DNA from 3 places in the Achromobacter sp. 18P8.1.1 genome. Region 2 is predicted to be linked to each of the others. Evidence: predicted binding sites of a transcription regulator. Region 2 holds the regulator's gene; each other region holds the start of a gene.
What was found. Region 2 encodes LexA, which represses DNA repair genes until DNA is damaged. Its sites were predicted from a motif close to ACTGTATNNNNATACAGT; they were not measured.

Region 1 (10,713 bases), on a different contig from region 2:
CGCGCCTGCAACGCGTGCAGCAAGGTCACGATCAGCCGCGCACCCGTCGCGCCGATCGGATGCCCCAGGGCGCAGGCGCCGCCGTTGACGTTCAACCGGTCGCGGGCAATGCCCAGGTCCTGCGCCGCGGCCATGGCCACCACGGCGAACGCCTCGTTGATCTCGAAGAGGTCGACGTCCTGTACCTGCCAACCGGCCCTGTCCAGCAGCTTGCGGATGGCCGGGATGGGCGCCGTCGTGTACCAGGCCGGCTCCTGGCTGTGCGTCGCATGGCCGTGGATGCGGGCCAGCACCGGCCAGCCTTCGCGGCGCGCGACCGATTCGCGGGTCAGCACCAGGGCTGCCGCGCCGTCCGCGTTGGCCGATGCGCTGGCCGCGGTAATGGTGCCGTCTTCGCGGAAGGCGGGTTTGAGCGTGGGGATTTTCTCGGGTGACACCTTCAACGGGTTCTCGTCCTGGTCGACCATCAGCGCCCCGCCCTTGCCCGGCACCGCCACCGGCGCGATCTCGGCCGCGAACGCGCCGGACTCCACCGCCTGCCGCGCGCGCCGCAGCGTCTCGGCCGCATAGGCGTCCTGGTCGGCGCGGGTGAAACCATAGGCCTGCACGGCGCTTTCCCCAAAGTCGCCCATCGGCCGGCCCGCCTCGTAGGCGTCTTCCAGCCCATCCAGCGCCAGATGGTCGTAGACGCGGTCATGGCCGAAGCGATAGCCCGCCCGCCCCTTCTTCAGCAGATACGGTGCGTTGCTCATGGACTCCATGCCGCCGGCCACCGCCACGTCGATCGCGCCGGCCAGGATCTGGTCGTGCGCAATCATCGCCGCCTTCATGCCGGACCCGCACACTTTGTTGACCGTGGTGGCACCCACCGCATCCGGCACGCCGGCCGCGCGCATGGCCTGACGCGCCGGCGCCTGTCCCTGGCCAGCGGGCAGCACGCATCCCATCAGCACTTCATCCACGCTGGAAGCCGGCACGCCGCCGCGTTCCAGCGCGGCGCGGATCGCGACGGCGCCCAAGTCGGCGGCGGTGACTGGGGCCAGGCCCCCGAGGAAACGCCCCAGCGGAGTCCGCGCGGCGGCAACAATGACAATGGGATCTGCGGCAATCATGGCTGTTCCTTTTAAACGAGTCGTCTCAACCTGCGGCGACGGCCGGGGCCGGCCGCGCGAACACGAGCAAGGTGGACGTGGCCGAGGCCAGCAGGCGGCCCTGCGCGTCCGTCAATTTGGCTTCGGCATAGGCCACGCGTTGGCCCATCGACAAGACCCGGCCTTCCGCCCGCAGCAGGCCGCTGTGGCGCGTGATGGCCTTGTGATACGCCACCTTCAGCTCCAGCGTGGTGTAGGCCTGCTCGGCCGTCAGTTGGGAATGCGCGGCGCAACCACATGCCGAGTCCAGCAGCGTGGCGGCATACCCGCCGTGCACCGTGCCAATGGGGTTGTAGGCCTGCGGCCCCGGCGTGCCGGCGAATACCGCACGTCCGGCTTCCACTTCCACGAAGTCGAAATCCAGCGTCACCATGATGCCGGGCTTGCGGCCGGAGGCCAGCAACGCGCGCAGTTGCGCCAGGCCGTCCAGGCCCGCGCCGGTCTCCTCGACCAGGCTGGGTTCGCGATGGGGGGTCGGTTGGGATGTCATCAGCATTGCTCCAGGCCCAGGCGGGCCTTCAAGAGCCGGCGGGCGTCCGCCAGCATGGCATTCGCCCGTTGCGCATCGGTCTCGCAACGGGCCAGGGAAACCGCGCCAACCAATTCAGCCAGCACCGAACGGGCCAGCGGTTCCGGTTCGGGGTAGCCGGCATCGGCCAGCCGGCCGGCCAGGGCTTGAACCAGTCGGCGCAACCCGGCGGCGTAGGCCTGCCGGCAGGCGTCAGACTGGCGCGGCAGGTCAGCCGCCAGCGCCACCAGCGGGCAGCCCTGGGCGCGCGCCTCGCAATGGGCGGTCGACAGGTAGGCGTCCACGTAGGCGGCAAGGCCGTCGGCGGGCGGTCGTCCGTCCATGCGCCTTTGGGCGCGGGCCAGCGCCTCGTCGAACATGTGTTCGATCGAGGCCTCGACCAGCGCGTCCTTCGAATTGAAATGGGCGTAGAAGCCGCCGTGCGTCATGCCGGCCTGGCGCATCACCGCAGCCACGCCAATCCGGTCGGGCCCGTCGGCACGCACCGCTTCCGCCGCCGTCTTCAGAATGCGTATCCGCGTTTCCCGTTTGTGTCCGTTGTCGTAGCGCATGACTGGCCCAGCCATTAGATGATGATCATCATATTAATATGATGATCATCATCCTACAAGGCGGCCCGGCCGGATTCAGGGAAACAGGTGCTGCGCCAGATGGTCGATGAAGACCCGCAGCTTGGGCGACGCATGGCGGCTGGCGGGCCACAGCGCCCACATCGTGCCGCTGCCGCGCGTGCGGTCTTCCATCACGATCTGCAACTGGCCCGCAGCCAGTTCGCGGCGGATCGTGAAATCCGGCAGGCAGACGATGCCCTGCCCGCCCACCGCCAGGGATATCCGCATCTCGACGCTGTTGCAGACCAGCGTCAGGGGCAAATCGAGCGATTGCGCGTCCGGCCCCTGTTTCAGCGGCCATTTTTCAAGCCGGCCCGTCGCGGGATACCGGTAATGCAGGCAGGCGTGGCGCAGCAGGTCGCCCGCGCGCTTAGGCGTGCCATGCAGGCGCAAATAGTCGGGCGCTGCGGCCAGCACCCGCCGGAACGGCCCCAGCCGCCGGCGCTTCAGGCCGGAATCGTCCATGTCGCCGGTGCGGACCACGGCGTCGTAGCCTTCGCCGATCACATCCACCATCCGGTCCGTGAAATCCAGGTCCAGTTCCACGGCCGGGTACTGCCGCATGAAGCTGGCGATGCTGGAGTCGAACAGCCCGCTGTAGCGCGGCAGGCTCACCCGCAGCTTGCCGTGCGGCGCATCCGTCGCTTCGGAAAGTTCCAATTCAGCGGCTTCCACTTCGCACAGGATGCGGCGGCAACGCTCCAGGAATTTCTCGCCTTCCGGGGTCAGCGCAATGTGGCGCGTGCTGCGATGGAACAGACGCACTTTCAAGCGCTCTTCCATCCGCGCCACGCTTTTGCCCACCGCCGACGGCGACACCCCCAGCACCCGCCCCGCCTCGGAAAAGCTGCGCGTTTCCGCGACCAGCACAAATACGCCGATGCCGCTAAGACTATCCATCCTCATCCCCATTGCGGACGTTTTTGTCCTGAATATTCGGAATCCTAGCCTGTTTTTCTTTTATCCAGTGGCCCCTAAGCTTGCCGTCATTCTGCCGCCGCACCGCAATCCCGCCGCGCGGCGCCCCTTGTTCAGACCCGCTCGTCCTCATGCACCTTCCCGAATCCCCACCCTCCCGCCATCGCTGGCTGCAACTGCTGTCTGCCTGCCTGACAGCCCTGCTCATCCCGCTGTGCTTCACCGGCCCCGCCGTGGTCCTGCCGTCGATCAGCCAGGCGCTGGGCGGCACGCCGGTTGAACTGAACTGGATCCTGAACGGCTACATCCTCGCGTACGGCAGCGTCATCATGGTGTCGGGCAGCCTGACCGACCTGTACGGCCCCCGCCGGGTCTGGCTGCTGGGCCTGGCCTGGTTCTGCGCCGCCACGTTCGCCATCCCCTACCTGCCCACCACGGGCTGGATCGACGTCATGCGGCTGATGCAGGGCATGGGCGGCGCAGCCGCGTTTGCCGCCGCCATGTCGTCGTTGGCCCCGCTGTTCCACGGCGTGGCGCGCACCCGTGCGTTCAGCTTGCTGGGCACCACCTTCGGCATCGGCCTGTCGTTCGGGCCGCTGGCGTCCGGTTGGATGGTGCAGGCCGCCGGTTGGGAATGGGTGTTCCTGGCGACGGGCGGCGTGGGCGTGCTGGGCGCCGTCATGGTGGCCGTCAGCGTGCGCCCGACCGTCGGCGCCGCCCAAGGCCGCTTGGACTGGCCGGGCGCCATCAGCTTCACCGGCGCGCTGGGCCTGTTCACCTACGGCATGTTGCTGGCGCCCGAAGCGGGCTGGACGGATGCGCACGTCATCGGCGCGCTATTGACGTCTGCCCTGCTGGCCGGCGTGTTCGTGCACGTCGAGCGCCGCGCCGCCCGGTCCATGCTGGACCTGAGCCTGTTCCGCGACGCGCGCTTCGTCGGCGTTCAGGTACTGGCGGCTTCGCCCGCGTTCCTCTTCATCGTGCTGATCGCCGTGCTGCCCGGCCGCTTCATCGGTATCGACGGCTACAGCGCGCTGGCGGCCGGCCAGTTGATGATTGGTCTGGCCGCACCGTTGCTGGTCGTGCCGTTCCTGGCCGCATTGCTGACACGCTGGTTCAACCCGGGCGTGCTGTCCGCGGTGGGCCTGCTGGCGGTGGCCGCCGGCCTGGTCTGGTTGGCGGACGTCATGACCACAGGCGCCACCGGCCTGTGGTTGCCGATGAGTCTGATCGGCATCGGCATCGGCGTGCCGTGGGGCTTGATGGACGCGATGGCCGTCAGCGTGGTGGAACCGCGCAACGTCGGCATGGCCACCGGCATCTTCAACACGGTGCGCGTATCGGCGGATGGCATTGCCATCGCCGTCGTCAGCGCGCTGCTGGCCTTGCTGATCCAGATGCCGCTGACGGCGGGGCTGCCTGCCGGCACCGACGGCCAGGCCATCCTGATGGCCGCCAACCGCGCCGCGCTGGGTCAGTTGCACGAAGCGGCGGCCTTGTTGCCGGGCGCATCCGAGCTGCTGCAGCACAGCTATAACGAGGCCTTCCGCCACGTGCTGCACGCCTTGGCTGGCATTGCCGTGCTGACCGCGCTGGCCATCCATGCGCTGCTGGGGCGGCGGCGCGCACACGCCGCCCGCGATGGCGTGACGGTCACGCCCTAGCGGATCAGTCCACCTGCCACCAACTGGGCAACAGGCCGCGCACCTTGGCGCGGCGATAGCGGTCGTCGATCAGGTGCACGGTGCCCACGTCCTGTTCGGTACGGATCACCCGGCCGGCCGCCTGCACCACTTTCTGCATGCCCGGGTACAGGTAGGTGTAGTCGTAGCCGTTCTCTTCGCCATAGCGCAAGTCCATGGCCCGCTTCATGTTTTCGTTCACGGGGTTCACTTGCGGCAGGCCCAGCGTGGCAATGAACGCGCCGATCAGCCGCTTGCCTGGCAAGTCCACCCCTTCCGAGAACGCGCCACCCAGCACCGCAAAGCCCACCCCCTGGCCGGTCTCGGTGAAGCGGGCCAGGAACGCGGCGCGGCCGGGTTCATCCATGCCCGGCGTCTGCAGCCAGATCGGCACCGTGGGATGGCGTTCGCGCATCAGGTCGGACACCTGGCGCAAATAATCGAAGCTGCTTAAAAACCCCAGATAGTTGCCGGGCCGCTCGGCATACTGGGTGGCGATCAAGTCGACGATCGGCGCCAGCGAACGTTCGCGGTCGCGATAGCGCGTGGACACGTTGCCCACCACCCGTACCGCCAACTGCTCGGCCTGGAACGGCGCGGCCACGTCGATCCAGGGCGCTTCCTTGGGCAGTCCGAGGGTGTCGCGGTAGAACTGCTGCGGGCTCAGTGTGCCGGAAAACAGCACCGTCGCGTGCGCCGCCGCGTAGCGCGCCGCCAGATACGGCGCCGGGATCACGTTGCGCACGCACAAGGTGGACGGCCGCGTCTTGGCGCTGGTCACGCCCACGTCCGACAGCGTCACGTCAAAGAGCGCGTGCGAACCGAACTGCTCGGCCAGGCGCATGAACTGCAGCGCTTCGAAGTAGAACGTCAGGACGGGATCGTCTTGCGCCAACGGCGACTCGGCCATGTGCTCCATGATGGCGCCTACCGCTTTCTGCACGGCGGTCAGCACGCCCGGGGCCACCATCTCATAGGCCTGATACCGTTCAACCTGCTTCTTGTTCAGCGCGTTCCAAGACCGCTGCAGGCCGTCCAGCGGCTTTTTCAGCGCCTTGGGCGCGGCATAGCGCGCGGCGGACAGCGATGCCTGGTCCAATTCACCCGTGTACATGCGGCGCGCCCGGTCCACCAGATTGTGGGCTTCGTCCACCAGCACCGCCACCTTCCACTGGTAGGCCTGCGTCATGGCGTACAGCATCGCCGTGGCGTCGTAGTAATAGTTGTAGTCGCCCACCACCACGTCGCTCCAGCGGATCAGCTCCTGCGACAGGTAGTACGGACACACCTGATGCGCGCGGGCCGTCGCGCGTACGGTGGGCGCATCCAGCCGGACGTGTTGCAACGCCGCTTCGCGCGCTTGCGGCAAGCGGTCGTAAAACCCTTTCGCCAAGGGGCAGGAATCCCCGTGGCAGGCCAGATCCGGATGCTCGCAGGTCTTGTCACGCGCCTGCAGGTCCAGCACCCGCAGCGCGGGCGCCGCAGGCTGCGCATTGACGGTGTCCAGCGCTTGAACCGCCAGCCCCCGCCCCGACCCCTTGGCCGCCAGGAAGAAGATCTTGTCCAGGCCCGTGCCGGGGCTGGCCTTGAGCAGCGGGAAGATCGTACCCAGCGTCTTGCCGATACCGGTGGGCGCCTGCGCCATCAGGCAGCGGCCGTCGCGCGCCGTGCGGTACACGGCCACGGCCAGGTCGCGTTGCCCGGCACGGAATTCGCCATGCGGAAATGCCAGCTTTTCCAGCGCGGCATCGCGCGCTTGCCGATGGGCTAGCTCGGTCTTGGCCCAGGCCAGGAAACGGCCGCATTGCTCCTGGAAGAAGGCCGCCAGCGCCGACGCCTCGTGCGTTTCCACCAGGACCGTTTCTTCTTCGGTGACCACATTGAAATACACCAGGGCCACCCGCACCTGGTCCAGCCCACGGGCCTGGCACAGCAGATGGCCGTAGACGCGCGCCTGCGCCCAATGCACCACGCGGTGGTTCTCGCGCACGCTGTCCAACTGGCCGCGATACGTCTTGACCTCTTCCAGCTGGTTGGCCACAGGGTCGTAGCCGTCGGCCCGCCCCCGCACCAGCAGGTTTTCATGTTGGCCGGACAGCGCCACTTCGGTTTCATAGGCCGGCCCGCGCCGGCCCGTCACCACCGCGTGGCCCGCCATTCCTTCCAGCCCCGTCGGCGCCGGCGTGAAACGCAAGTCCAGATCGCCCGCCCGCGCGGTGAACTCGCACAGCGCACGCACCGCCACGGCATAACTCATGCCGCATCCTCCCGCCAACTGACGTGGCAGACGCGAACCGGCATCCCATGCGACACGCAATACTGCAGCCAACGGATCTGGTTATCCTGCAGCTTGTCGCCAGGCCCCTTGACTTCGACCAGTTCATAGCGGCGCTCTGCCGGCCAGAAACGGATCAGGTCCGGAAAGCCCGAGCGGTTGGTCTTGACGTCCCGCAGCAGCCGGGTGAAATACAGCTTCAGATGCGCGGCCGGCAGGCAGTCCAGCGCTTGCGCCAACAGCGTGTCCGACAACGCGCCCCAGAACACGAACGGCGACTGCACGCCCGATTTTTCCGCATAACGCTGCAGGATCACATCGCGATACGCGTGCGTGTCCAGCTGCCCCAGACAGTCGTCGAACAAAGCCGCACGGCGCTGGTGGAAATCCGGCGCATCCAGGTCCGCCGGGGCGCGCTGGAACGGATGGAAGAACGCGCCCGGCAGCGGCGCAAAGACGGCCGGCCAGCACAGCAGGCCGAACAGCGAATTGATCAGCGCGTTCTCAACGTAGTGCACCGGCGCATCGTCTTGATGCAGATGGTCCCGGGTAACGAATTCCACTGGCATCGGCTCGGCCGGCCGCGGCAAGCTCAGATCCGAGCGCAGCAAGGCCGGGGCCGCCACCCGCGCGGGCGCGCCCTGCCCCGCGCCCCGATACAGGCGCGGCAGCATCCGCGCCACGCGCTGGCTTTCCTCTTCGCTTTCGGGTGCGGATTGCGCCTGCAAGGCCAGCGCCAAGGCCTCGCCATACTGCGCCATGCGTTCATGCACGCGTATGCGGCGATGCCGCGCGCCGGGGTACGCGCAGCGCGCGTACACGCGTTGCGCCGCCGCCCAGTCCTGCGCCCGCTCGCACGCCTGCCCGATCCGCAGCAGCACCTTGGCGCGGCGCTTTTCCAGCCAGGGGTTCTGGCTGGCGCAATCGTCCACCGCCCGCAGCAAGGCGTCCAGTTCGGCGCCTTCGTCCAGCGCCGCCCGGCAGGCATGCAAGGCCAGATAGCCGTCCACGTCCGCCCGCGTCTGGAATGCCCGCGACGACGCCTCGAACGGCACCGCCTCGTACTGGAACACGCCCAGGTCGGCCAATACGAATTCCGACCAGTCCTGGTACAGGTTGCCGAAGAACATCAGGCGCAAGCGTTCGCAAAGATCGCCCACCATCACGCGCCAGACGGGCTCGTCGGCCGCGGGGTTCCAAGCCGCATAGGGCTGGGGCGCATCGTGCCGCGCCCGCAAGGCCTCCAGCAGGTCCGCCTTGCGCGCCGCCGGCTTGACCGAGGCATCCCCAAACAGGCGGCTAAGCTCGGGCTTGGTATGCAGGGCGAACAGCTCGTCCAACGTCATTGGCGCGTCGGCGTCCAGCCACCCCAGCGCCCGCAGCGGCGCCGCGGCATCCTGCGTGCTGGCGATTTCCTCATAGACCAGCCGGCTGGCGCGGAACCACGGCCCGCGCCGCATCAGCATGCGAACCATCAACGCCTGGGACGCCTGCGGCAAGGCCTGGAAGTCTTCCAGGAAACGGCGTTCGCCGGCATCCAGCAGGTCGGCATAGCGGTCAGCGACCCACGCCAGCGCGCGCTGGAAATTGTGAAGGTAGTAGTAACGGTGCGGGGGGAACATCGGCGAGGCCGGATAACTGGTGTTTTATCCAGTAATCATAGCAGGCGGCTGCAGCCGGCGCCTGCCTGCGCGTTCGATGTGCAATCACTTTGATGGACCGGCAAGCAATCTCAGTTCCTGGTCGTCAAGGCCCTGTTCATGGCGAAGACGATGCCCAACAACGAGACCGCGAGAATTCCGATAACGACCCATGCAAAGGACGCCACACCTGACCCATTAAGCAAAATTCCGCCAACAACGCCGCCGCTGGCCACCGCGGAGTTCCAGCCCGTTGTGTACATGGATTGCGCCACGTCAACCGACTCGCCGGCAAACCGAGACAAGGCTGTTTGAGTGATCGTGGCAAAGCCGCCGACAGCGAGCCCCCAGACCGCTACAGACGGATAGACCATCTGCGAAAGATCGCCCCAAAGGCCCAGCAACAGGGACGCAACGGCGAAGATCATGATGCTTGTCAAGGCAAGAAATTGCAGACGACGATCGACCATTGCACCCACGAACCACAGGCCGATTATCGAACCCAGTCCGAAGACGAACAGGACTGTATCCACGTTCGCAGATAAGCCAGAAGGTTCGAGGAGAGGCTCGATATAGATGTAGAGAATGTTGTGGGCAACAACGAAGGTAAAGACAACAAACAGCACGGCGCGAATGCCGGTTTTCAAAAACACACTGGAAAGCGTTTGCCGCTGCGCCTTGGTTTGGCCAGGAAAGTCGGGGACGCGGGCAATGATCCACATTATGAGCAAGAGTGCCAGGGCACTCATCAGACCAAACGCGCCTTGCCAGCCGATGGCGCGGCCCAGCAACGCCCCGAGCGGCACACCGAGCACCAAAGCGATGGTCGCGCCGGCACCGGATATCGCAATTGCCCGACCACTGAGATGCAACGGCGACATACGCATCGCATAGCCGGCCAGCAGCGACCAGACGATGCCGCCGAAAATGCCGGCGAAAAAGCGTGCCACCAATGAAACACCATAGCTATCGGAAAGCGCGGTGACGAGGTTGACCGCCGCAAAACCAAAGATTGCGGTCAATAGCAATGGACGCCGCCGCATGCCTTGTGTGAGGCTGGTCACCGGGATGGCTGCGACCAGCGCGCCCGCCGCGTAGGCAGTAATGAACTGACCCGCGAGGCTTTCAGAGACGTTCAAGCCTTGCGCGATAGAAGAAAGCAATCCGGCCGGCATGATCTCGGTCAGAAGCGTGATGAAGGCTGCCATTGCCAAGGCAAGCAATCCACCTAAGGGCAATTGCTCGGTGCTCTTGTGCCGAGCAGATGCGGTTGTCTGATTCATAAACAAAATTCCTCAAATCGAAGTCGTTCTGGCTCTTTGCCGAGCATTAGTACCCATGGTGGCGGGAGACAAATAAAAGAAAAATAGGCTACAGTGAACAAGATATGTGACATAAATGTCATCAATTGATGGGCTCAAATGGAAAGTCTTGGTTCTCTTGATGTCTTCGTACGCGCGGGCGAATCCCGCAGCTTTACGGCGGTCGGGCAACAGTTGGGGATCTCCGCCTCGGCAGTCAGCAAAGCCATCGCACGGCTGGAAGAACACTTGGGGGTGCGCCTGTTCCACCGCTCTACGCGCACCATCAGCCTGACGCCGGAAGGTGCCCTGTTTCTGGAGCGCTGCCGCCGTATCCTTTGCGAGGTCGAGTCGGCCGAAGCCGAACTCCTGCAAACGCAAAGCGCCCCTCAGGGCAAGCTGCGCATCAGCCTGCCCTCGGTCGGCACGTTGTTCATGCCCAAGCTGGCGGCCTTCCAGCGGCGCTATCCCGACGTGGCGCTGGACATCGACTGCTCGGATCGGTTGGTGGAAGTGATCGAAGAGGGCTTCGACGCGGTGATCCGTACCGGGGAACCCAGCGATTCCCGATTGATGGCACGGGTCCTCGGCGCCTATCGAAGGGTC
Region 2 (10,713 bases):
TTCTCCACGTATTTCTTGGCGCGGGCGCTTAGTGCGCGGCCCACTGCACGGTGTTCAAGTCAACGCCTTCCTTGGCCATTTCCCAAAGCGGCGACATGTCGCGCAGCTTGCCCACGCGGCTCTTGAGCAATTCAATGGCGAAGTCCACTTCCTTTTCGGTCGTGAAGCGGCCCAGGGTGAAACGAATAGAGCTGTGCGCCAACTCGTCGTTGCGGCCCAGCGCGCGCAGCACGTAGGACGGCTCCAGGCTGGCCGAGGTGCAGGCCGAACCGCTGGACACGGCCAGTTCCTTGATCGCCATGATCAGGGACTCGCCTTCGACATAGTTGAAGCTGACATTCAGGTTGTGCGGAACGCGCTGGTCCATGTCGCCGTTGAGGTAGACCTCTTCGATTTGCGACAGGCCATTCCAGAGACGATCGCGCAACATGCGGATGCGCTCGTTCTCGGTGCCCATTTCTTCACGGGCCAGGCGGAACGCTTCGCCCATGCCGACGATCTGGTGCGTGGCCAGCGTGCCCGAGCGGAAACCGCGCTCGTGGCCGCCGCCGTGCATTTGCGCTTCGATGCGGATGCGCGGCTTGCGGCGAACATACAGCGCGCCGATGCCCTTGGGGCCATAGGTCTTGTGCGCCGAGAACGACATCAGGTCGACCTTCAGCTTTTGCAGGTCGATTTCCACCTTGCCCGTCGCCTGAGCGGCGTCCACGTGGAAGATGATGCCCTTTTCACGGCAGATCTCGCCCAGCGTCTCGATATCCTGGACCACGCCGATCTCGTTGTTCACCATCATCACCGACACCAGCACGGTATCGGGGCGCAGCGCGGCCTTGAAGGTATCCAGGTCGATCAGGCCATCGTCTTTCACATTCAGATACGTGACGTCGAAGCCTTGGCGTTCGAGCTCGCGACAGGTATCCAGTACCGCCTTGTGTTCGGTCTTGACGGTGATGATGTGCTTGCCGCGTTCCGCGTAGAAGTTCGCGGCGCCCTTGATGGCCAGGTTGTCGGATTCGGTGGCGCCAGAGGTCCAGACGATCTCGCGCGGGTCGGCGTTGACCAGCTTGGCAACTTCTTCGCGGGCGCGCTCAACGGCTTCTTCGGAATCCCAGCCGAACGAGTGGCTGCGCGATGCCGGGTTGCCGAAGTTCTCGTACAGCCAAGGCACCATCTTGTCCACGACGCGGGGGTCAACGGGCGTCGTGGCCGAATAGTCAAAATAAATCGGGCGGGTGGTCATATCTACAACTCCTGATACTGCTTATACGGTGGCATTGGCGGCGACGGTCGTGGTCGGGGCGTTGGCGGCGGCGTTCGTGCCCCCTACCCGATTCACACGTACCGCGCAGGCCTGCGCTTGATTGTTGGCTTCCTGCAATTGGCGCACGCGCTGCTGATCAACCAGATCTTGCAGGGACACCGAATCCAGGTAATCGACCATCTTGCGATTCAACGTGGCCCAGAGCTCGTGCGTCATGCACTTGCCCGGCTTGCCGTCGTTGCCGCTCGTACAGTCCCGTTTGCCGCCACAGCTCGTGGCGTCCAGCGGCTCATCGACCGCGAAGATGATGTCGGCAACGGTCACGTTGCGCGCAAGGCGTGCAAGCGAATAACCGCCGCCCGGGCCGCGTACGCTATCCACGAGTTCGTGGCGACGCAGTTTCCCGAACAGCTGTTCCAGATAGGAAAGCGAAATATTCTGACGCTGGCTGATGGCCGCAAGAGTGACCGGGCCGCTATGCTGCCGCATAGCCAGATCGATCATGGCAGTCACGGCGAAACGCCCTTTGGTAGTTAGCCGCATGGTGGGTTCCCTGTGATTCGGCAATGGCCGCCAGCGAATCTAGCGGTCAATACCCGAGTAATTGGCTCAAGTATAGCCTATTCCCGACTAATTTGGTATGGCTCCCGGCTAGAAAAAACCGCGCATGTGCGCGGTTTTTTCACTGCCAAGTACGCCGAGAGCCGCTCAGTGGGCGGCTCTACGGCCTAGACGGTCACGCCGCCTGGTACTGGGTAGCGCGCTTACGGACCAGTTCAAGAACACCCTGACAGGCGTCTTCCAGATAATCGAGCACCTTGCCGAAACCATCGGCACCGCCATAGTACGGGTCAGGCACGGTGGCCTCCTCGAACTCATTGGCAAAGCGCATCAGCAGCATCAATTTGTGCTGATAGGTTTTGGGGCACTGCTGCTGCATGGCGGACAGATTGTCCCAGTCCATGGCGAGGATAAGATCAAAGTCGCGGAAATCTTCCGCGGTGACCTGACGCGCCTCACAGTGCGTGATCTCGTAGCCGCGCTTACGCGCCGCAGCCTGCGCCCGGGCATCAGGCGCCTCGCCGATATGAAACGCGTGCGTGCCCGCGGAGTCGATGCGAACAACATCGCCCAAACCCGCGTCGTTCACCAAATGGCGAAACACGCCCTCTGCGCTCGGCGAGCGACAGATATTGCCCATGCAAACGAAAAGTACCTTGGTCATCATGGAAGTAAGTGTGCGGGAAAACCCGAGATAAGGCAAGCTTTTTTTGCAATTATCCGATTGGATAAGGGCTGCCGAATATCCGGACTATTGTCATTGAAATCAATGAGTTAAGCGGATATTCAGTCGCAGGAAACAGGCTCGGATCCCGGGGATTCACGAAGATTGTGAAGCCGCAATTGCAACATTGCGGGTTTTACACATTTTCAGGAAGGCGTCAGCAAACAGACACGTTTTGATACGTGCTTTGCTACACCGCCCCATCCAGGAGCACCCGTTGCTTCAAGGCCGTCAAGGCATCGCGGGCGGCAGCGGCCTGCTCGAACTCCAGGTTCCGGGCATGGTCCATCATCAGCTTTTCCAGGCGCTTGAGTTCGCGCGCCAGGGCCTTTTCGTCCTTCAGGAATTCCGCCGGCACGGCGGCTTCCAGCGCATCGTGCTGAACCGGGGCGACGATACCGTCGATCAGTTCGCGCACCGCCTTCTGCACCCCGCGGGCCGTAATGCCGTTGTCGATGTTGAATTGCAACTGCTTGGCGCGGCGACGGCTGGTTTCCTCCATTGCGCGCTGCATCGAATCCGTAATGCGGTCGGCGTACAGGATGGCGTGGCCGTTCAGATTGCGCGCCGCGCGGCCAATGGTCTGGATCAGGCTGCGCTCGGAACGCAGGAAACCTTCCTTGTCCGCATCCAGGATGGCCACCAGCGACACTTCGGGGATGTCCAGCCCTTCACGCAGCAGGTTGATCCCCACCAGCACGTCGAACGTGCCCAGGCGCAGGTCGCGCAGGATTTCCACGCGTTCCACCGTGTCGATGTCGGAGTGCAGATAGCGCACCTTCACCCCGTGCTCGCTCAGGAAGTCCGTCAGGTCTTCCGCCATGCGCTTGGTCAGGGTAGTGACCAGCACACGCTCGCCCAGCGACACGCGCGCCTTGATCTGGCCCAGCAGGTCGTCCACCTGGGTGCGGGCCGGCAACACCTCAACCAAGGGATCGACGAGCCCCGTGGGCCGCACCACCTGCTCGACCACGTTGTCCGCGTGCTCTTTCTCGTAGGCGGCCGGCGTGGCCGACACGAAAACGCACTGGCGCATCCGCGTTTCGAACTCCTCGAGCTTGAGCGGCCGGTTATCCAGCGCCGATGGCAGGCGAAAGCCGTACTGCACCAGGGTTTCCTTGCGCGAGCGGTCGCCGCGGTACATGCCGCTCAGCTGCCCGATGGTGACGTGGCTTTCGTCGATGAACATCAACGCGTCCGACGGCAGGTAATCGATCAGCGTGGGCGGAGGATCCCCCGGCGCCGCGCCGGACAGGTGCCGCGAGTAGTTTTCGATGCCCTTGCAGAAACCCAGCTCCTGCAGCATCTCCAGGTCGAACCGGGTGCGTTGCTCCAGCCGTTGCGCCTCAACCAGATGACCGTCGTCGACGAAGCGCTTGACGCGTTCGCGCAGTTCTTCCTTGATGGTCTCGATGGCGCGCAGGACGGTGTCGCGCGGGGTCACATAGTGCGAGCCGGGGTAGACGGTGAACCGCGGCAACTTCTGGCGGATGCGGCCGGTCAGCGGGTCGAAGAGCTCCAGGCTTTCGATCTCGTCGTCGAACAGCGTCAGGCGCAGCGCGAGTTCGGCGCTTTCCGCCGGAAAGATGTCAATGGTCTCGCCACGCACCCGGAAGACGCCCCGGGTGAATTCCGCGTCGTTGCGCGTGTATTGCATCGCCACCAGGCGGGCCAGGATCTCGCGGCGGGAAATCTGGTCCCCGCTGCGCAGGATCAGGACCATCGCGTGATAGTCGCCCGGGTTACCAATACCGTAGATGCACGACACCGTGCCCACGATGATTGTGTCCCGACGCTCCAAGAGGCTCTTGGTGGCCGACAACCGCATCTGCTCGATGTGTTCATTGATGGACGAATCCTTTTCAATGAACAGGTCGCGCGTGGGCACGTAGGCCTCGGGCTGGTAGTAATCGTAGTAAGAGACGAAATACTCGACGGCGTTCTTGGGGAAGAACTCCCGCATTTCAGCGTAAAGCTGCGCCGCCAGCGTCTTATTGGGGGCCAGTACCAATGCGGGCCGCCCCATCCGGGCGATCACGTTGGCCATGGTGTAGGTCTTGCCCGATCCCGTCACGCCCAGCAACGTCTGGAACATGAGGCCATCTTCGACCCCCTGCGTCAGGCCGTCGATGGCCGCGGGCTGGTCGCCTGCAGGAGGATAAGGCTGATAAAGCTGAAACGGGCTGTCCGGATACTCGACGAATCCGGGCTTCACTTCCAGCCCCGGCACGGACGCAGCCGATGCCGACGCCGCCGTCAGATCCGCAGCGAGATCATCATTCAGATCTCCCGCGCTGCTCGGGTCTATTGGGCTCTTGGGCATGCTAGACTGTTCCAGGGTAAACCCCCCATTATCCACAGCACACCGTACTGCGTCCACCCATCCTCATCAGAGTCCCATGAGCAACCTTTTCGATTCCGTCGAACTCGCGCCGCGCGACCCCATTCTTGGTCTGAACGAACAATTCAACGCGGATACGCGTCCCGGTAAAGTCAACCTGGGCGTGGGCGTGTACTACGACGATCAGGGACGGATCCCCCTGCTGGGCGCCGTACGCAAAGCCGAAACCGCCCGCATCGAGGCCGCCGCCGCACGCGGCTACCTGCCGATCGAAGGCATCGCCGGCTACAACCAGGGCGCTCAAGCGCTGCTGCTGGGCAAAGAATCCCCGTTGGCCGCCGCCGGCCGCGTTCTGACCACCCAGGCTCTGGGCGGCACGGGCGCGCTGAAGATCGGCGCCGACTTCCTGCGCCAGTTGCTGCCGACCTCCAAGGTCCTGATCAGCAACCCCAGCTGGGAAAACCACCGTGCCCTGTTCGAGCGCGCCGGCTTCGAAGTCGGCACCTACTCGTACTACGACGCCGGCACCCGCGGCCTGAATTTCGACGCCATGCTGGCGGACCTGAAGGCCGCACCGGCCAAGACCGTCGTCGTGCTGCACGCGTGCTGCCATAACCCGACCGGCGTGGACCCCACCGCCGACCAGTGGAAGCAGATCGCCGCCGTCGTGAAGGAAAACAATCTGGTCCCGTTCCTCGACATCGCCTACCAGGGCTTTGGCGAAGGCTTGACGGAAGATGCCTCGGTCGTGCGCCTGTTCGCCGACCTGGACATGACCATGTTCATCAGCTCGTCGTTCTCGAAGTCGTTCTCGCTGTACGGCGAACGCGTGGGCGCACTGACGGTCGTGGCTGGCAGCAAGGAAGAAGCCACCCGCGTGCTGAGCCAGCTGAAGCGCGTCATCCGCACCAACTACTCCAACCCGCCCACCCATGGCGGCACGGTGGTGTCGACGGTGCTGAACACGCCGGAACTCTTCGCCATGTGGGAAGAAGAACTGGCCGGCATGCGCGACCGCATCCGCCTGATGCGCAAGCAACTGGTCGAGAAGATCAAGGAACACGGCGGCAAGCAGGACTTCAGCTTCGTCCTGCAGCAACGCGGCATGTTCTCTTATTCGGGCCTGACCGCCGCGCAAGTGGATCGCCTGCGTGAAGAGCACGGCGTCTACGCCGTTTCCAGCGGCCGCATCTGCGTCGCCGCCCTGAACAGCGGCAACATCGACAAGGTTGCCGCCGGCATCGCCGCCGTGCTGTAACCCAGAGCTTGGGCCATCTGGCCTGATTGCTGAAAAAGCGGAGCCTTCGGGCTCCGTTTTGCTAAAGGGGCCCTGGACTGGCTTGCTTTTTTGCGCTACGTCCCCCAGAATGGCGCTGTATATATGTACAGTCCGCTCGCACCGGATCATCGCCATGGCCAGCAAACTTACAGATCGCCAGCAACAAATCCTGGACCTCATCCGGCAAACCGTCACGCGCACCGGCTTCCCGCCGACGCGTGCCGAAATCGCCCAGGCCCTGGGTTTCCGTTCGCCCAACGCGGCGGAAGACCATCTCAAGGCATTGGCCCGCAAGGGCGCCATCGAGCTTACCGCCGGCGCCTCGCGGGGCATCCGCCTGAAGGACGGCGCCTCCGCCTCTTCGCAGGCTTCCCTGCCCATACCCTCGCTGGCGCAGCTGCTGCTGCCGCTGGTGGGCCGCGTCGCCGCCGGCAGCCCCATTCTTGCCGCTGAACACGTCGAACGCGAAGTGGGCGTCGACCCCCACCTGTTCGCGCAAGCGCCCGACTACCTGTTGAAGGTGCGCGGCATGAGCATGCGTGACGCCGGCATCCTCGAAGGGGATCTGCTGGCCGTGAAGAAGGCCTCTGAAGCCCGCAACGGCCAGATCGTCGTGGCCCGCCTGGGCGACGACGTCACCGTCAAGCGCCTGCAGCGCACCAACGGGCATATCGAGCTTCTGCCCGAAAACCCGGACTTCCAGACCATCGTGGTGGAAGCCGACCAGGAATTCGCACTGGAAGGCATTGCGGTTGGCCTGATCCGCACGCACGCGCTGCACTAGCCCGCGATCTTCTTCAAAGCCTCTGGCGCCAACGCGCCCTTGGCGCAAAAGAAAAACCCCGCCGCAGCGGGGTTTTTCATTGGGCGCCCTCTTTCGAAGGCGCCCTTGGGGTCGTGATCAGTGCTTGAGCACCGGATCGGTCGAACCCGGCTCAGCCGGCTTGGCCACCAGGGGCTCCTTTACCGCTTCTTCCTCAGCCAGCGGCTCAGGCAGGCGTTCCAGGGCCAGTTCCAGCACCTTGTCGATCCAACGGACCGGCACGATCTCAAGGTGGTTCTTGACGTTGTCCGGGATCTCCGCCAAGTCCTTGACGTTTTCTTCCGGGATCAAGACCGTCTTGATGCCGCCGCGGTGCGCAGCCAGCAGCTTTTCCTTCAGGCCGCCGATCGGCAGCACTTCGCCGCGCAGCGTGATCTCGCCGGTCATGGCAACATCGGCACGCACCGGGATGCGCGACAAAGCCGAAACCATGGCGGTCGTGATCGCGATACCCGCGGACGGACCGTCCTTGGGGGTCGCGCCTTCCGGCACGTGCACGTGCATGTCGTGCTTCTCGAAGACGCTGTCAGCAAACCCCAGACGGCGGGCACGCGAGCGCACCACCGTACGAGCCGCCTCGACCGACTCCTTCATCACATCGCCGAGCGAACCCGTGCGCTGGATGACGCCCTTGCCGGGCATGTCCGCGACTTCGATCGTCAGCAGGTCGCCACCGACTTCCGTCCACGCCAGGCCGGTCACCTGACCGATCTGGTTTTCCTTTTCGGCCATGCCGAAGGTGTAGCGGCGCACGCCCAGGTAGTCGCTCAGGTTTTCACCCGTGACATTGACCGGCTTGACCTCAAAGGTCTTGCCTTCGGCCTTGGCGCGATCGGTCTGGGTCAGCAATTGCTTGATGACCTTGCGGCAGATCTTGCCCACTTCGCGTTCGAGCGCACGCACACCGGCTTCGCGGGTGTAGTAGCGCACGATGTCGCGCAGCGCGGAATCGTCCACCGTCAGCTCGCTGTCCTTCACGCCGTTGTTCTTCATCAGCTTGGGCAGCAGATGGTCGCGGCCGATATGGATCTTTTCCTCTTCCGTGTAACCGGACAGGCGGATCACTTCCATACGGTCGAGCAGCGCCGGCGGAATGTTCAGCGTGTTGCTGGTGGCCACGAACATGACGTCCGACAGGTCGAAGTCGACTTCGATGTAGTGGTCCTGGAACGTGTGGTTCTGTTCCGGATCCAGCACTTCGAGCAGCGCCGACGAGGGGTCGCCACGGAAATCCATGCCCAGCTTGTCGATTTCATCAAGCAGGAACAGCGGATTGCGCACGCCGACCTTCGACATGTTCTGAACGATCTTGCCCGGCATGGAGCCGATGTACGTCCGGCGGTGGCCACGAATCTCGGCCTCGTCGCGAACGCCGCCCAAGGCCATGCGCACGAACTTGCGGTTCGTCGCCTTGGCGATGGATTGGCCCAGGGAGGTCTTACCCACGCCCGGAGGTCCAACCAGGCACAGGATCGGGGCCTTCACCTTGTCCACGCGCTGTTGCACGGCAAGATACTCGAGGATGCGTTCCTTGACCTTTTCCAGACCGTAGTGGTCGTTGTCCAGCACCGTCTCGGCATTGGCGATCGAGTTGTTGATCTTGCTCTTCTTCCTCCAGGGGAGGTTGATGAGCGTATCGATGTAGTTGCGCACCACGGTGGCTTCGGCCGACATGGGCGACATGAGCTTGAGCTTCTTGAGCTCGGCATCGGCCTTCTTGCGCGCCTCTTTGGGCATGTGGGCAGCGATGATCTTCTTTTCAAGCTCTTCGATGTCCGCGCCCTCTTCGCCTTCGCCCAACTCCTTCTGAATGGCCTTGACCTGCTCATTCAGGTAGTAGTCGCGCTGGCTCTTTTCCATCTGCTTCTTCACGCGGCCGCGAATCCGCTTCTCGACCTGGAGGATGTCGATTTCGGTTTCGAGCTGGGTAAGCAGACCTTCAAGGCGCTCGGACGTGCCGACGATCTCGAGCATCTTCTGTTTCTGCTCGAGCTTCAGCGGAAGATGCGCGGCGATCGTGTCGGCCAGGCGACCGGCATCATCGATGCCAGCCAACGAGGTCAGGATCTCCGGGGGGATCTTCTTGTTGAGCTTTACGTATTGTTCGAACTGGGCAACGATCGCGCGGCGCAACGCCTCGGTCTCGGAGCCTTGCATGGCGTCCGGCTCGATCGGCGTCACCTGGCAGGTGAAGTGCGAATCGGCGTCTTCAATGCTGTTGATGCGGGCACGCTGGGTACCTTCGACCAGCACCTTGACGGTGCCGTCGGGCAGCTTGAGCATTTGCAGGATGCCGGCTACGCAACCAATCTCGTAGACGTCTTCGGGGGTGGGGTCATCTTTGCCGGCGGACTTTTGGGCCACGAGCATGATGCTTTTGCCCGCTTCCATCGCAACCTCGAGCGCGCGAATAGAGCGCGGACGGCCGACGAACAGCGGGATGACCATGTGCGGGAACACCACGACATCGCGAAGTGGGAGCAGGGGCAGGTCGATCGGGTCGGAAGGCAGGGTCTGGCTGGCAGACATAGGAGGTTCCTCGGTATGACTCGGCGTATCGGGGACAGGAGGCCCGGGTATACCCCGAGCTATCCACGTCAGTTACGTCTGTTATGGGAACAATAGCCGAAAATTCAAGATCCCGGCGGTCCGATAAACAAAAGGCAAAAAAAAATGCCCCTGCGGGCCGCCAGGAAGGAAAAAAACCCGTTACAGGAACGGGTTTTGTTGAAATATCAGGCTGCGGCGTCGCGGACTTCTCCGCGGTCCGGCTTTTCCGTTTCGCCGGCTTCGTCGGCGTAGATCAGCAGGGGCTTGCCTTCACCTTCAATGGCGTTCTCGTCCACCACGACACGCTTGACGTTGCCTTGGGACGGCAACTCGTACATGGTGTCCAGCAGCGTCTGCTCGATGATCGAGCGCAGGCCACGGGCGCCGGTCTTGCGCTTGAGCGCCTTACGGGCAATGGCCTTCAATGCGGCTGGCCGCAGGTCCAGCTCGGCGCCTTCCATCGCGAACAGCTTCTGGAATTGCTTGAGCAAGGCGTTCTTGGGCTCGGTCAGGATCTGCACCAGGGCCGCTTCGTCCAGCTCGTCCAGCGTGGCGACGACAGGCAGGCGGCCAACCAGTTCAGGGATCAGGCCGAACTTGATCAGATCTTCGGGTTCGACTTCCGAGAACAGTTCGCCCACGCCGCGTTCCGACTTGGCGCGTACGGACGCCGAGAAACCGATGCCCGATTTCTCGGTGCGATCGCGGATGACCTTTTCCAGCCCGTCGAAAGCGCCGCCGACGATGAACAGGATGTTCGTCGTGTCGACCTGGACGAAGTCCTGGTTGGGGTGCTTGCGGCCGCCCTGCGGGGGCACCGAGGCAACCGTGCCTTCGATCAGCTTGAGCAAGGCCTGCTGCACGCCCTCGCCCGAGACGTCGCGGGTGATGGACGGGTTGTCGGACTTGCGGGAAATCTTGTCGATTTCGTCGATGTAGATAATGGCGCGTTGCGCCTTCTCGACTTCGTAGTTGCAGTTCTGCAGCAACTTCTGAATGATGTTCTCGACGTCTTCGCCCACGTAACCGGCTTCGGTCAGCGTGGTGGCGTCAGCCATGACGAAAGGCACATTCAGCATGCGCGCCAGCGTCTGCGCCAGGAGCGTCTTGCCCGACCCGGTGGGGCCGATCAGCATGATGTTGCTCTTGGAGAGCTCGACTTCGTCACCCTTGA
Region 3 (10,713 bases), on a different contig from region 2:
GGCTCAGGCTCAGCAAAAGCAGACGCTGCTGAACGTCTCGTACGACCCGACGCGCGAGCTGTATCGCGCCATCGATGACGCCTTCGTCAAGCAATACAAGGAAAAGGCCAACGTCGACCTGACGATCCGCCAGTCGCACGGCGGCTCCGGCCGCCAGGCGCGTTCGGTCATCGACGGCCTGGAAGCCGACGTGGTGACGTTGGCACTGGCCTATGACATCGACGCCATCGCCGACCGCGGCCTGGTGCCCGAAAACTGGCAGACCCGCCTGCCGCAGAACAGCTCGCCCTATACCTCCACCATCGTATTCCTGGTGCGCAAGGGCAATCCCAAGGCCATCAAGGACTGGGATGACCTGGTGAAGGACGGCGTGCAGGTCATCACTCCGAACCCGAAGACCTCGGGCGGCGCGCGCTGGAACTACCTGGCCGCCTGGGCCTATGCGCTGGAGAAGAACGGCGGCAGCGAAGACAAGGCCCGCGCCTTCGTCGGCGACCTGCTCAAGCACGTGCCGGTGCTGGATACCGGCGCCCGCGGCGCCACCACCACGTTCGTCGAACGCGGCGTGGGCGACGTGCTGCTGGCCTGGGAAAACGAAGCCTTCCTGGCGCTTGAAGAGCTGGGTCCGGACAAGTTCGACATCGTGGTGCCGTCGCTGTCCATCCTGGCCGAACCGCCGGTGGCCATCGTGGACAAGGTCGTGGACAAGAAGGGGACGCGTGCCGCCGCGCAGGCCTACCTGGAGTTCCTGTACACGCCTGCCGCGCAGGAGATCATCGCGAAGAACTACTACCGTCCCATCGACAAGACGGTCGCCGCCAAGTACGAAAACAAGTTCCCCAAGGTCAAGCTCGTCACCATCGACGACAAGATCTTCGGCGGCTGGCGCAAGGCGCAGAAAGACCACTTCAGCGACGGCGGCACGTTCGACCAGATCTATCTGCCGCAGAAGAAATAAACGCACAACGATCGGACGATGGCCATGACCACTGCCTCGAACCCGACGGCAAACGGCGCGAAAGCGCCTTTTGCCGTTCGGCGCAACAGCCCGGGCGTGCTGCCCGGATTCGGCATTTCCATGGGTTACGCGGTGCTGTACCTGAGCGTGCTCGTGCTGATTCCGCTGGCCGCCCTGCCGCTCAAGAGCGCCGAGCTGGGCTGGCAGGGATTCTGGGATGCCGTGACGGCGCCCCGCGTGCTGGCGTCGTATCAACTGACCTTCGGCGCGTCGCTGTTGGCCGCGCTGGTGAACCTGGTGTTCGGCACGGTGGTGGCCTGGGTGCTGGTGCGCTACCGCTTTCCCGGCAAGAAAATCCTGGACGCGCTGGTCGACCTGCCGTTCGCGCTGCCCACGGCCGTGGCGGGCATCGCGCTGACCGCGCTGTACTCCGAAAAAGGCTGGCTCGGGACGCCACTGTCGAAATGGTTTGACTTGAAAGTGGCGTTCACCCCGCTGGGCATCGTGATCGCCTTGATCTTCATCGGCGTGCCGTTCGTGGTGCGCACCGTGCAGCCCGTGCTGGAAGACGTCGAACGCGAGATCGAGGAAGCCGCCGCCAGCCTGGGCGCCAGCCGTTGGCAGACGATCCGCCGCGTGTTGCTGCCGACCATCCTGCCGGCGCTGATGACGGGCTTTGCGCTGGCCTTCGCACGCGCGGTGGGCGAGTACGGATCGGTGGTGTTCATCGCGGGCAACATGCCCATGGTGTCCGAGATCACGCCGCTGCTGATCATTTCCAAGCTGGAGCAGTTCGACTACGCCGGCGCCGCCGCCATCGCCACGGTGATGCTGGTGCTGTCGTTCGCGCTGCTGCTCGTCATCAACCTGCTGCAAGGCTGGCAGGCGCGCCGCAACCTGGGGAGGCTCGCATGAGCGCATCGGATCGTCCGGCACATTTGACCGAGCCGCGCTGGGTGCGCGGCATTCTGCTGTTCATCGCGCTGGGATTCCTGGCGCTGTTCCTGCTGGTGCCGTTGGCGGCAGTGTTCGCCGAGGCCTTCAAGAAGGGCTGGGAGCTCTACCTGGCCGCCATCGTCGAGCCGGACGCGTTGTCGGCGATCCGCCTGACGCTGCTGGTGGCCGCGATCGCCTTGCCGGTGAACCTGGTGTTCGGCGTGGCCGCCGCCTGGGCCATCACGAAGTTCCAGTTCCGCGGCAAGCAGTTCCTGATCACGCTGATCGACCTGCCGTTTTCGGTGTCGCCCGTGGTGGCCGGCCTGGTGTTCATCCTGCTGTTCGGCACGCAAGGCTGGCTGGGCGGCTGGTTGCAGGACCACGACTGGAAGATCGTCTACGCCGTGCCCGGCATCATCCTGGCCACGCTCTTCGTGACCTTTCCTTTTGTCGCGCGCGAACTGATCCCGCTGATGCAGGCGCAGGGTAGCGAAGAAGAGCAGGCCGCGTTGACGCTGGGCGCCAGTGGCTGGCAGATCTTCTGGCGCGTCACCCTGCCCAACATCAAGTGGGGCCTGTTGTACGGCGCCATCCTGTGCAATGCGCGGGCCATGGGCGAGTTCGGGGCGGTGTCGGTGGTGTCCGGGCAGATCCGGGGGCTCACCAACACGATGACCCTGCACGTAGAGATCCTCTACAACGAATACCAGTATTCCGCGGCGTTCGCGGTGGCCTCGCTGCTGGCGTTGCTGGCGCTGGTGACGCTCGTGGCCAAGAACGTGGTCGAGTGGCGCAACGCGCGCTTCCTGCGCGCCGCCGACCTGCCGGTCGAGTATCCCGGCGCGGGGACGGCAACCCTCAAGCCGGCCGTCGCCTGACGCGGCCGGTTCAGACGGAGACAAGCATGAGTATCGAAGTTCGCAATCTATCCAAGCAGTTCGGCCAGTTCCGCGCGCTGAATGACGTGTCGCTGCACATCGAAACGGGCGAGCTCGTGGCGCTGCTGGGGCCGTCCGGCTGCGGCAAGACCACGCTGCTGCGCATCATCGCGGGGCTGGAGGCGCCCGATTCCGGCAGTGTGCTGTTCGCCGGCGAAGACGCCACCTCGGTCGATGTGCGCCAGCGTCAGGTCGGCTTCGTGTTCCAGCACTATGCGCTGTTCAAGCACATGACGGTGTTCGAGAACGTCGCCTTCGGCCTGCGCGTGAAGCATCGCTCGCAGCGTCCTCCCGAAGACCAGATCCGCCGCAAGGTGCACGAACTGCTGACGCTGGTGCAGCTGGACTGGCTGGCGGACCGCTATCCGGCGCAACTGTCGGGCGGCCAGCGCCAACGCATTGCGCTGGCGCGCGCGCTGGCCGTCGAGCCGCGCGTGCTGCTGCTGGACGAGCCTTTCGGTGCGCTGGACGCCAAGGTGCGCAAGGAACTGCGGCGCTGGCTGCGCCGGTTGCACGACGAACTGAACGTGGCCAGCGTGTTCGTGACGCATGACCAGGAAGAGGCGCTGGAAGTGGCCGACCGCGTGGTGCTGATGAACGCCGGCCGCATCGAGCAGGTCGGCACGCCGCGCGAGGTCTGGGAGGGGCCGGCCACGCCGTTCGTCTACGGCTTCCTGGGCGATGTGAACCAATTGCAGGGCGTGGCCACGCGTGGGGTCTGGGAAGGCGCCGGCCTGTCGTTGCCGGCGCCCGAGCTGGCGCAGGCGGACGCCCAGCGCGCCACCGCCTATGTGCGCCCGCACGAGTTCGATATCGAGCGCTATCGGGCGGGCGGGGAGGGCATCGCGGTGCGCCTGTCGCACGCATATCTGGCAGGCCCCAGCGCCTATCTGGAACTGGCCCGCGAAGACTCCGACGCCATCATCGAGGCCGAGGTGCCCGAGTACCTGTATCGGGAACTGGACCTGCGCGACGGCGAGGCCTTGTTGGCCCGCCCGCGTCGCGCGCGCATCTTCGCGGTGCAGCCATGACCGTGATTTCCAACCGCTCTTCCGACATTGCCGCCGACCTGGATGCCGGGCTGGCCCGGCGCTGGCGCGAGCTGACCGAGCGCCTGGCGCAAGTCCAGCGCCGCTACCCCGATGCGGCGCTCGCGTCCTCGCTGGCGGCCGAAGACATGGTGCTGACGCACGCCATCTACGACTCGGGCCTGGACCTGGAAGTGTTCACGCTGGATACGGGCCGGCTGCATGCTGAAACGCTCGGCGTGCTGGATGCGGTGCAGGCGCGCTACGGGCGCAGCGTCACCGTGTACCGGCCCATTGCGGCCGCGGTGGATGCGCACGTGGCGGCGCACGGTGCGTATGCCTTCTACGAAAGCGTCGAACTGCGTAAAGCCTGTTGCCAGATCCGCAAGGTCGAGCCGCTCAAGCGCGCGCTGGCCGGGCGTGGCGCGTGGATTACCGGCCAACGCCGCCAGCAGTCCACGACGCGCGGCGAACTGCCGCTGGAAGAGCAGGACGCCACCTTCGGCCTCTACAAGTTCAACCCGCTGGCCGAGTGGAGCGAGGAAGAGGTGTGGGCCGTCATCCGCGCGCTGGACATCCCGTACAACCCCTTGCACGACCAGGGCTATCCGTCGATCGGGTGCGAACCCTGTACGCGCGCGATCCGTCCGGGCGAAGACCTGCGGGCGGGGCGCTGGTGGTGGGAGTCGTCGGACTCCAAGGAATGCGGCCTGCATGCGGGCAACCGAGTCATCAGTGTCGTGGCGCGCGGCGACTGAGGCCGGCCATGAATTCAAAATCTGTTTTAGGGGAATACCTATGTCTGCTGTGATCCAACGCAGCCACCTGGATTGGCTGGAATCGGAAGCGATATTCATCTTGCGCGAGGTCGCCGCCGAAAGCGAAAACCCCGTGTTGCTGTTTTCGGGCGGCAAGGACTCTGTGGTGCTGCTGCGCCTGGCCGAAAAGGCCTTCCGCCCCGGACGCTTTCCGTTCCCGCTCATGCACATCGATACGGGACATAACTTCGACGAAGTGATCGCCTTCCGCGATCAGCGCGCCGCTGAACTGGGCGAGAAGCTGATCGTGCGCAGCGTCGAAGACTCCATCAAGCGCGGCAGCGTGGTGCTGCGCCGCGAAACCGATTCGCGCAATGCGGCCCAGGCGGTGACGCTGCTGGAGGCCATCGAGGAGTTCGGATTCGACGCCTGCATCGGCGGCGCACGGCGCGATGAGGAAAAGGCGCGCGCCAAGGAACGCATCTTTTCGTTCCGTGACGAATTCGGCCAATGGGACCCCAAGGCGCAACGGCCGGAGCTGTGGAACCTGTTCAACACCCGCGTGCACCGCGGCGAGAACATGCGCGTCTTCCCGATTTCGAACTGGACCGAGCTGGACGTCTGGCAGTACATCCAGCGCGAACAACTGGCGCTGCCGTCGATCTATTTCAGCCATGAGCGCGAGGTGGTGCGCCGCAAGGGGCTGCTGGTGCCGGTCACGCGCCTGACGCCGCCGCAGGAAGGCGAGCAGGTCGAGCGCCTGCCGGTGCGGTTCCGCACCGTGGGCGACATCTCGTGCACGTGCCCGGTGGCCTCCGACGCCGCCGACACCGTCGCCATCATTGCCGAGACGGCGGTGACCGACATCACCGAGCGCGGCGCCACGCGCATGGACGACCAGACTTCCGAGGCCTCGATGGAGCGCCGCAAGAAGGAAGGTTATTTCTGAATGCAGTAACCGCCGGCTTCGGCCGGCGGCAGGGGAACACACATGAACGCACTGAATGACTCTTTTCTTTCCGGCGCCGGCAACGGCGTGCTGCGCCTGATCACGGCGGGCTCCGTCGACGACGGCAAGTCCACGCTGATCGGCCGCCTGCTGTATGACAGCAAGGGCGTGTTCGCCGACCAACTGGACGCGATCTCGCGCGCCAAGCATAAGCGCGTGGCGGGCGACGGCATAGATTTCTCGTTGCTGACCGACGGGCTGGAAGCCGAGCGGGAGCAGGGCATCACCATCGACGTGGCCTATCGCTACTTCTCCACGCCGACGCGCAAATTCATCATTGCCGACGCGCCAGGGCACGAGCAGTACACGCGCAACATGGTCACGGGGGCCTCGACGGCCGACGTCGCCGTCATCCTGATCGACGCGACGCGCGCCGCCGACGGCAAGTTGCTGGCCCAGACCAAGCGGCACAGCACCATCGCGCGCCTGCTGGGCATCCGGCACATCGTGGTGGCGGTCAACAAGATGGATCTGGTGGACTGGGACCGCGCTGTGTTCGAGCGCATCCGCGATGCCTATGCCGATCTGGCCGGCAAGCTGGGCTTCGCGCATTTCGATGCGCTGCCGCTGTCGGCGTTGAACGGCGACAACGTCGTCACGCTGTCGCCGAAGACGCCGTGGTACGAAGGCCAGCCCCTCTTGGCGCTGCTGGAATCGCTGGACCTGGCCAGTGATGGTCGCGCGCTGCCGTTGCGCTTTCCCGTGCAGTGGGTGGCGCGCCACGATGGCGACCGCAAGGATGATTTCCGCGGCTATGCGGGTCGCGTGGCCAGCGGCGTGGTGCGTCCGGGCGATGCGGTCACCGTGCAACCGTCGGGCGTGACGGCGGTGGTGCGCGAAGTGCGCGTCTTCGATCGCGTGCAGGAGGAAGCGGTGGCCGGAGACTCGGTGACGCTGGTGCTGGACCGCGACGTGGACGTGTCTCGCGGCGATGTGATCGTGCACACGGCTGCGCCCGCGCAAGTGGCGCGCGAGTTCGAAGCCGAGCTGTGCTGGCTGGATGCGCAGGCGTTGAATCCCGCGCGCAAGTACCTGCTGAAGTCCGGTACGCGATTGACGTCGGCGAAGATCCGCGCGGTGCTCTCGCATCGCGACATCCACGAATTGCAGGAGGTCGAGAACACCGAAGGCACCTTGCGCATGAACGACATCGGACGCGTGACATTCACCACGCGCGAGGCGTTGGCGGTCGATCGCTATGCCGATGTGCCGGCCACGGGAGCCTTCATCCTGATCGATGAGGCCACGCATCAGACCGCGGCGGCGGGCATGTTGCGCTGAAAGCTTGAACGGGCTGGAAAACAACGGATTTTCAGCCCGGATTTTGCTGTTGTTTTTCTTCCAAATCCAATTCTGCCGCGGCTCTCCGGGCCATATCGCCTGATGAAATCGATTTGTTCAGACGAGGCCCGCGTCTTGCGGTAAAGTGGGGCTGTCTTACGAAAAGGCTTTTGGTGCTTGTCAAAACCACTGTGTTTTTGTACAGTAGTTTTTATGGCACGCACCGATCATTCTTTTCCCGCCGGTTCTGGGTCCCCGGCTGCCGCCCCCGCCGCCTTGCGCGGTCGGGGTGCGGTTACTAATGTTCGGCATCGCTTTCAGCGCGATGACCGCGTGCAGGTCGATGACGGCTGGTCCGCGTCCGGTCTGCCGGCGGATTTCGTAGAGTCCGTCCCCGAATTTCCTTCCGATGCATCGTCCGCCGCACGGGTCATTCCGATCCTGCCGGATTCACGTCTTGCGCCTGCCGCCCCCAAAACCACGGTTACGGCCGAAGAAGCGCGCAAGATGCTGTCGCGCAATGATTCGCCCGATATTCCGTTTGATGTGGCCGTCAACCCATACCGGGGCTGCGAACATGGCTGCGTGTACTGCTACGCCCGGCCCACGCATTCCTACCTGGGGATGTCCCCCGGGCTGGACTTCGAAACCCGGCTGGTAGCCAAGGCCAATGCCGTGCAGGCATTGCGGGCTGAGCTCAGCCGCCCCGGTTACAAGCCGTCGCCCATCAACATCGGTTCTGCCACAGACGCCTACCAGCCCATCGAACGCGAATGGCGGCTGACGCGCGGCTTGCTCGAACTGATGCTGGAAACCCGGCATCCCCTCACCATCGTTACAAAGAACGCGTTGGTCGCCCGCGACGTGGACTTGCTGGCCGCGCTGGCCGAACAGAAGCTCGTGGTGGTCTACATGAGCATCACGTCTCTCGACGCCGGCATGGCCCGCACGCTGGAACCCCGCGCCGCCGCGCCTTGGCGCCGGCTGGAGACCGTGCGCACCCTGACCGAGGCCGGCGTGCCGGTGGGCGTGCTGGTGGCGCCGGTCATCCCGTTCATCAACGACGAATCCATGGAACACATCCTCCAGGAGTCCAAGGCGGCCGGCGCGGATTACGCCAGCTATACCGTCTTGCGCCTGCCGTGGGAGGTCAAGACCCTGTTCGAGGACTGGCTGAACGCCCATTTCCCCGACCGCGCCCAGCGCGTGCTGCACCGCATTGAAGACCTGCGCAATGGCCGCCGCAACGACCCGAATTTCGGCTCCCGCATGCGCGGCACCGGTATCTGGGCCGATCTGCTGCGCCAACGGTTCGCCGTGGCTACCCGAAAGCTCGGGCTGAACCGCCATCGGCTTGCCCTGGACTGCGACCGTTTCCAGCCGCCTCTGGCCCCGAATGCGACGCCGTCGCTGTTCGCCGCGGCCGCATCGGCCGCATCGGTCCCATCGGGTGCGTCCGCAGCGTCCTCTTCCGATTTTCAATCCCCGGTTGGCGCGCAAGCGTCTTCAGGGGTCCCCTTTTCTGATGGGTTGCCGGCGGTCAGCGGCGCAGTGGGCCGCGGTGCGCGCCAACTGCGCGCAATGGCCGCGGGCCAGTTGTCATTGTTCGATTGATCGCCGGTCGATACCGCGGTGCTCGCCGCGGCATGGAATCGTTTCTCCAAGGAGTTCCTATGAACACCGCTGATATTTCCGTCTTGTCGGACGAGCTTGCCGTCTCGCTGAACCCGCTGCGTCGCAGCGCGCATCGCGCCCGTGCGGTTTGCGCCAAGTTGGCGGGCCTGGCCATGCCCTGGGCCACGTCGTCGGCGGATGCCGAACCGCGTCACCGAGTGCGCCCGGGCTCCATGCCGGCCCGGTGGCCGTTCCCGCCGGCGCCGGTGGACGAAGGCGCCGCGGGCCAGGCGGCGGTGCTGCCGGTGTCGGCGCCGACGGTTCGCCCCGCTGCTCCGATGGCACCGGTGGTGACCAGCGTGCCTGCTGTGCCCGCCGTGCGCGAGCGCAGCCTGGGCAACGCCACGGTCGAACCCGTGACGTCCCAGGTCACCATGAAGGCCATGGTGATTGATGTGGTGATGGTGTTGGCTTGGGGCGCAATCATCCCCGGCCTGATGTGGCTGGGGGCGGCCGCGGGGTTCTAAGCGGCTAGAACCCGTGCCGAATGGCCGGGACGGTCTAGCTGGAACCCAGCAGAATGACGCCCGCCAAGATGGACAGGCAACCGGCAAGACGGCCGGGACCCACCTTTTCGCGCAGCAGGAACATGCCGGCCAAGGTGCCCAGCATCATGGACATTTCGCGTGCAGGGGCCACCAGGCTTAGCGGCGCGCCGTTGCGCAAGGCGTAGAGCACCAGGATGTATCCCAGCGGCGACAGCAGGCCCACGGCCAGCGCCAGATGCCAGTGCCCACGCATGGATTCCCAGGCCTGAGCGCGCCGGGCCGCCATGTGGGGGGTCATCATGACCGTGCGGGTCACACAGGTAAACCAGTCGAACAGCACCGGGCTGATCAGCAACACCTTGACGCCGTAGGCGTCCACCACGGTATAGGCCGCGATGAACAGGCCGATCACCACGCCCCAGCGCACCCCCACCCAGGCCTGCGCCTGCTTGAAGATGGCCAGCCGGCCCTGCGTCGCGATCAGCAGCACGCCGATCACCACGCACAGCATGCCGATGATGCCGGTGCTGGTGGCGGGTTCGCCCAGCAGCAAGAAGGCGCCGGTGGTGGAAAGCAGGGGCCCGGTGCCGCGGGCAATGGGGTACACCACAGACAGGTCGGCCACCTGATAACCGCGCTGCAGGCACAGGCTGTAGCCCAGATGCAACAAGCTGGACGTCAGGATGGCGGCCACGACGGGCCAGGTCCAGGTCATGCCGTCGTGCATCAGCACCCAGATCACCCAGGGCGCATACAGCACCGAAGCGCAGAGCCCGTACGCGAAGACGAACGGGGCGCCCACCATGGCCGCACGCTTGGCAAGCAGATTCCACGTTGCGTGGGCCATCGCCGCCAGGACGACCAATAACAGGGACGAATACGACATGTGGGAACAGCGTCAGATGACGTGTTTGTTACAGAAATGGCAAGGGTACAGCAAAGCCACCGGAAGGTCGCCATTCTACTAGACGCTCCGGCGAATTTTTGGTGTAGAATCATTGGTTTGCCAAATCTCATCCTCTGCTTGCGGTACGAGTATTGTGCGTTGACCCTTCGGGTTGCCGGCAATACACACGCGTAGTCAGCCCCGCGGTTTGCCCCAGTGGCGCGCCCCGATGGCCAGCTTCACGTGAACAACATCGAACGGCAAAAGTTTTAGTCCGCAAAGACATGATGATCTAGGAGTTCTAATGAACCTTATCGCTATCCTGGAACAGGAAGAAATTGCCCGTCTGACCGGCGGCCAAGCCAAGCCTGAATTTGCTCCTGGTGACACCGTCATCGTGAGCGTGAACGTCGTTGAAGGCACCCGCAAGCGCGTGCAGGCTTTCGAAGGCGTTGTCATCGCCAAGCGCAACCGCGGCCTGAACTCCGCGTTCACCGTGCGCAAGATTTCGTCGGGTGAAGCCGTGGAACGTACGTTCCAGCTGTACTCGCCGCAAATCGCCGGCATCGAAGTCAAGCGCCGCGGCGACGTGCGCCGCGCCAAGCTGTACTACCTGCGCAACCGCTCGGGCAAGTCGGCGCGTATCAAGGAAAAGCTGGTCAGCAAGCAAGCCCCGGCGGCTTGATCGCTTATCGGCACACGGCCCTACCAGTGTCGGACGTCCGCGCCATCCAGCGTTTCCGTCCGGCACAGGTTT

Region 1: a site for LexA is predicted at 8,804-8,821, ahead of AC27VE_RS19980 (VRR-NUC domain-containing protein). Genes of this name have one in related genera too.
Region 3: a site for LexA is predicted at 7,097-7,114, ahead of AC27VE_RS16990 (PA0069 family radical SAM protein). Genes of this name have one in related genera too.

Annotation. Positions count from the first base shown of each region.
Region 1 covers NZ_JBYOKH010000033.1:434-11,146, reverse strand. The annotation lists gene AC27VE_RS20010 (acetyl-CoA C-acyltransferase) at 1-1,112, opposite strand, end outside; gene AC27VE_RS20005 (PaaI family thioesterase) at 1,138-1,647, opposite strand; gene AC27VE_RS20000 (TetR/AcrR family transcriptional regulator) at 1,641-2,231, opposite strand; gene AC27VE_RS19995 (LysR family transcriptional regulator) at 2,307-3,191, opposite strand; gene AC27VE_RS19990 (MFS transporter) at 3,341-4,873, shown strand; gene AC27VE_RS19985 (ATP-dependent DNA helicase) at 4,878-7,148, opposite strand; gene AC27VE_RS19980 (VRR-NUC domain-containing protein) at 7,145-8,788, opposite strand; gene AC27VE_RS19975 (MFS transporter) at 8,899-10,089, opposite strand; gene AC27VE_RS19970 (LysR family transcriptional regulator) at 10,228-10,713, shown strand, end outside.
Region 2 covers NZ_JBYOKH010000013.1:3,756-14,468, forward strand. The annotation lists gene AC27VE_RS10720 (IscS subfamily cysteine desulfurase) at 29-1,240, opposite strand; gene iscR (Fe-S cluster assembly transcriptional regulator IscR) at 1,262-1,804, opposite strand; gene AC27VE_RS10730 (low molecular weight protein-tyrosine-phosphatase) at 1,998-2,489, opposite strand; gene uvrB (excinuclease ABC subunit UvrB) at 2,737-4,869, opposite strand; gene AC27VE_RS10740 (amino acid aminotransferase) at 4,946-6,145, shown strand; gene lexA (transcriptional repressor LexA) at 6,300-6,950, shown strand; gene lon (endopeptidase La) at 7,068-9,518, opposite strand; gene clpX (ATP-dependent Clp protease ATP-binding subunit ClpX) at 9,725-10,713, opposite strand, start outside.
Region 3 covers NZ_JBYOKH010000025.1:32,108-42,820, reverse strand. The annotation lists gene AC27VE_RS17025 (sulfate ABC transporter substrate-binding protein) at 1-958, shown strand, start outside; gene cysT (sulfate ABC transporter permease subunit CysT) at 983-1,873, shown strand; gene cysW (sulfate ABC transporter permease subunit CysW) at 1,870-2,772, shown strand; gene AC27VE_RS17010 (sulfate/molybdate ABC transporter ATP-binding protein) at 2,799-3,863, shown strand; gene AC27VE_RS17005 (phosphoadenylyl-sulfate reductase) at 3,860-4,618, shown strand; gene cysD (sulfate adenylyltransferase subunit CysD) at 4,659-5,567, shown strand; gene AC27VE_RS16995 (sulfate adenylyltransferase subunit 1) at 5,610-6,908, shown strand; gene AC27VE_RS16990 (PA0069 family radical SAM protein) at 7,122-8,522, shown strand; gene AC27VE_RS16985 (hypothetical protein) at 8,582-9,049, shown strand; gene AC27VE_RS16980 (EamA family transporter) at 9,084-9,956, opposite strand; gene rplS (50S ribosomal protein L19) at 10,261-10,641, shown strand.